DNA from 2 places in the Edaphobacter sp. FHG110511_03 genome. Region 2 is predicted to be linked to the other one. Evidence: riboswitches for the same ligand, from Rfam matches in the RefSeq annotation. Region 2 holds a riboswitch; the other holds the start of a gene.
What was found. A riboswitch is a leader RNA that binds a small molecule or an ion and turns the genes downstream of it on or off. The one in region 2 is predicted to bind cobalamin.
Positions count from the first base shown of each region.

Region 1: linked by a shared signal. The riboswitch ahead of AC5S26_RS25790 (TonB-dependent receptor domain-containing protein) and the one ahead of AC5S26_RS00220 (ABC transporter substrate-binding protein) in region 2 are both predicted to bind cobalamin.

Region 1 covers NZ_JBZYWL010000008.1:96,034-98,422, reverse strand. The annotation lists gene AC5S26_RS25800 (ArnT family glycosyltransferase) at 1-85, opposite strand, end outside; gene AC5S26_RS25795 (DUF3467 domain-containing protein) at 96-404, opposite strand; cobalamin riboswitch at 627-816, shown strand; gene AC5S26_RS25790 (TonB-dependent receptor domain-containing protein) at 1,079-2,389, shown strand, end outside.
Region 2 covers NZ_JBZYWL010000001.1:56,710-59,098, reverse strand. The annotation lists gene AC5S26_RS00225 (ABC transporter ATP-binding protein) at 1-258, opposite strand, end outside; gene AC5S26_RS00220 (ABC transporter substrate-binding protein) at 255-1,220, opposite strand; cobalamin riboswitch at 1,243-1,433, opposite strand; gene AC5S26_RS00215 (CbtA family protein) at 1,470-2,189, opposite strand; gene AC5S26_RS00210 (CbtB domain-containing protein) at 2,223-2,389, opposite strand, start outside.

The DNA of each region.
Region 1 (2,389 bases), on a different contig from region 2:
GGTAAACCGCAGCGAAGAAGAGAGGAAAGAGCAGTCCTGTAGGAAGCTCGGCAGGAGCGCGGCGAGAGTCTGGAGAGGATCGCACGCGTGTTTTATTAATGGACGGGACCGCCGACCTGGGGGACCTGTTGATCGAGAGCGATGGCGCCAAAGGTCTGCTCATACTGCGCGAGGTTGTGGCCGAGCACATTGAGCAAAGCTTTGGCCTGTTGCGGGCTCAGGTAAATACCCTGAAAGTTCTTCACGGTAAGCTCGTCAGGAGTGTCCTGGCTCATGGTCCCGAAGACCAACAGGAAGTCCCACACCGACATGCGAACCTGAACGCTGTTGGCATAGCCCTCGCGATAATCCGGGGTGGTGGAGAGATTGAGCTTCGGCTCCGCATTCGGTTTCGGCTGATTCATGAGTCACTTTCTAAAAAAGAGTTGGTGCGAAAGGGGGGACTTGAATCCCCACGGATTACCCCGCCAGATCCGTCTGCTTGGTGCAAAAGGCTTGGCTGCATCGTAACGCTCAATCAGTATAAGCGGGAACAAGCGACCATCGGGCACGAATTAGGCACATCCATTCCGTAATTTCCTCGACCTCCAGGACGGGCTCTGATTGACGCTCATCAGTCGCCATGTTATTTCTTGAAAGTTCTCAGGTGCCCGCAAGGGCTTAATAGGGAAGTCCGGTGAAAGACCGGCGCGGTCCCGCCACTGTGAGCGAGGGAAGCCATTCGTAATACCACTCAGCAATTGCTGGGGAAGGTGAATGGCCAGCAAAGAATCGCAACCTCGAAGCCAGGAAACCTGCCGAGAATGTTGTACGACTTACCTGCGGAGAACAGGAAGAATGCGATTCGTTATCCCCACCCGACGTCTCAATTCGATCGTCTCTGCTCGCAAAGTCTACAGCCATTCCAGCTGGAGGCTATACAGTGAGCATCCCCCGCAACACAATTAATGTTCTCCCCCTGGATTCTTACCGATATGCACTCGATCTTTTCGTCCGAGTCTTCGGCAAGCCAAAACTTCAAAGTAATGGCCATCAAATTGGGACAAGACTGTGCAAAATTGTGGGTCTACGACGTCCCATGGCTATCATTTTCTTAATAGCGCTTGCCGTCCTGCCAGTGTGTGCTCAACAAACCATGCGTGTTTCTGGCACAGTACGCGACAACCAAGGCCTGGGCCTACTGGCGACAGTGCAACTCATAACTTCGGGAGGCACACAGAAGGCCACGACCGAGAACAATGGAAACTTCGCATTCGACAATGTGACGAAGAGGCACTCTGAACTTCTGGTTGAAGCGGATGGCTTCGAAAGCGTAACTCGCCCCATTGATCTAGAGAGGGAGTCTTCTCAGATCGAGATTCGTTTGGCCCCGAAGAGTGTCTCAACTGAAATCTCCGTTACGGCTACCGAGACCAAGGCAACCGCTTCAAACATGGATGTGCCTAACAATGAAATTCCTGCTCAGGTGAGCACGATTCCATCCACGCTACTTCGCGAACAAGGTGTGAACGACCTCGTTACGGCGCTAAGGAATGTCTCTGGTGTAACGGCGCAAAAGATCTATGGAGTTTACGAGTACTACACGGTTCGCGGGTTCAATACGGGCGGCTCAGACGCGGTCGTAGTTCTTTCAGATGGAATGCGGCTCGAAGGTAATCGGCTAAACACTCAGCTGAATAGTGTGCGCAGTGTCGAGGTCTTGAAGGGACCAGCTTCGATTTTGTATGGCTCAGGTGCTCTTGGCGGCGCGATTAATATCATTCACAAAAAGCCACAGGCGATTCCCACTTTTGATTTGGTCTATCGGGGCGGAAGCTACGGTACAAACCAAGTGGCCGGAGGTGCAGCAGGAAGACTCTTCGGCCTAGATCCGCTTTTATATCGTGTAGATGCCAGTTTCGAAAATAGCGGCGGTTGGAGAAACAATGGAGCGAAGCGCATTAATGTATCGCCGACGATGACCTGGCTGATAGGTAACCGAGCGCAGTTTACTGTTTCCGAATTCCTTAATCGCGATCGATTCAAAACCGATGCCGGTGTCCCGGCGCAAGTCCTCAACATTCCTGGCTTCAAACTCAGCACAAGCTTCGACACGCCGCAGGATTTCGAATTAGGCACTGACGCGCTGACACAGACACGCGTCAATGTGAACCTGTCAGAGAGATGGCAGTTCCGGGATAACTTTGCGCTTCGAATATTCGACGACCAGTATTACACCGCAGAATCGCTCTCGTATGACGCTGCGACAAACGATGTCGATCGCCAATTCCTCTACTTCAAGCACCACCGGCGTCCCAAACAGAACATGGCGGATGTTTTGGGTCATTTCCATCTTGCCGGTATGGATCATAACTTTGTGGCCGGATATGAGTATGAGGACTACTACAAC
Region 2 (2,389 bases):
GGCCTGCGGTAGGTGGCTAATACGTTGAGCAAGTTCACGAGGTCTCCACTGTCGCTGATCGCGCCCTTCCACCTCAATTGCGCCGGAATCCGCTTTGCGCAGGCCGGCGAGGATGTCGAGTAACGTACTCTTGCCCGCACCATTGACACCAAGCAGAGCAAGAAACTCTCCTGGAGCTGCTTGGAATGTTGCAAGCTTCAGAACTTCTCGCGTGCCGTGCGAGAAGCTGAGATCGTCAATGGCGAGAACATGGTTCAACTTTGTAGCCCTCCGCCGCTTCCATGAAGGAAATCGAACAACATTTCGGCGGCCTGAGGCGCACGTGGGCCTGGAACCAAAAGAACGTTCGAGGTGCCGAAGTACACACGGCCACCGCATACAGCTTTAAGCGTCTGGTTCTGCCGCCAGAGCGACAAAAGGGCTGGACGCTCTTCTTGTCGCTTCGCCTCAGAATCTTGCATGCTGCTGAGATCGAGAATTACATCCGGGTTCTCGCGGATGATCGTTTCCATCGAAATGTGGGGATACCGTGGGAGTCCAGGTTTTGCGAGCACATTGGTCCCCCCGGCAACTTCCAGAATTTCATTGAGGTAATTGTCGGGGCCCACTGCTGTTAAGTCTGTCAGCGTTCCTTGTCTACGATTAACGATCACAATGACATGGGGGGATGGCGAGGTACGGGCTTTCATTCGGGTGTTTTGCAGCGAGCTTTTGATTCGGCCGACTACAGCAGCAGACCGGTCTGGTACTCCTGCAGATCTTGCGATGATTTGGATCCCCGTTAGAACGTCATTCAATGTGCCGTGCGGAACTTCAACAAACCCAATACGCAAGGCTTTGAGCCGATCTGTCAGATCAACGGGCGCCGTCTGAAGAACTACTAAGTCGGGTGCGAGCCGTGCGATCGCTTCAAGGTTAGGTTTGACGTAGGTACCGACCTTGGGAAGTTTGGCAACCTCAGGAGGAAAATCACAATATTGTGAAACGCCGACGACCTGCCCCCCGAGATCAAGTGCGAAAAGTGCCTCGGTGATGCTAGGCGCCGTGGAAACAATGCGGCGAGGCCGCTGCTGGGCCAGAAGTGAACGCGCGAAGATTAGACAGAGGAGTCCGCTTGTGAAGTTGCGCCGCGAAAGAATATGAGCATTCGGGATCGCCGCCCGAACGAGGGAGCAAGACTGACGCGGGTTATCCTCGAAGAGGTCAATATTGGGGCGCAAGAGTCTGTTCTCCGCAGAACGTTGCAAACATGAACCCCTGGCAGGTCTCCTGGCTCAAAGCGACATTTGCATGTCGACTGCCTTCCTTCCCCGGTTGTTCGACCGAGTGGTATTGCAGGCAGCGTCTCTTTGTTTACAGTGGCGGGACCGCGCCGGTATTTCCCCGGACTTCCCTTTTAAGCCCTATTGGGCACCTCGGGTTAATTCATTTGTATCACGGTGGAGTGTCTGGACATGAAGCAAGCGCCCCTAGAACTTTGCACCCGACCATCGCTTGTCGCGCTCCGTCAACCAACCAAATAGAAGTCCGATCGATGCCCAAAGCAGAACTTGAAGAGCCCATGACGCCAGACGAAATTGCCAAAGCAAATCAGCAGGGAATCCTGTCGGGACTTCGTTGATCGGTGGAAGGAGATAGCCGATGATGGTTACTATTGCGATAAAAAAGATTGCGGCCAAAACCCCGCCATTCCATCCTCCAAATCGCCGTATTGAGTAGCGTCCGATCTTAATCGATACGACCATTGCAAGAACAGAGAGCAGGATCATTAAGAAGAATGCGCTAGTTCTAATGCCAATTGTTTCAGGGTTGCCGACTGACGGCGGGCTAGCAGGATATTTGAGGCTTGGAACGAACACAACGGTTATGAAACCAATGCAGGCGAGGAACGCGGCGAGGTCGCGCGGACGGGTCGGGCCGACGCGTCCATATGAAAAAGCGAAACTAAGGCCGAAAAGACCCCCTAATGCCGCGCCGAATGTTACCGTACCAGTGAGTAGCCCGACGGTTTTCTGAACGCGCCGGCTGAAAATCTCTGGCTCTTCTTGATCGTGTATATGGCCGGTGCCGGATTCAAAGGCAATCGCGCGATCCACTTGAGGTTCGCCCAGCCAGTGAGCGGAAACGAATACAACCAGGCCGGCAAGGATGCCGACCAACATGCCGCGGATGAGTAGGCTACGTGCCAAGAGACATTCCGACCTTAGGTTAGAATCCGTCTCTCAGTGACAGGGAAAACCCAGGAGGTGGCGGCCATCGTGAACGAATTCGTGAACTGTACGACCGTGCATGATACTGGTCGCGCCTTGTTCGGCTCCCACAAAGTAGATTGCCAATAGGAGCAGGAGCCCGCCGAAGAATGCCCATGGAAGAATCTCAGACAACGGAA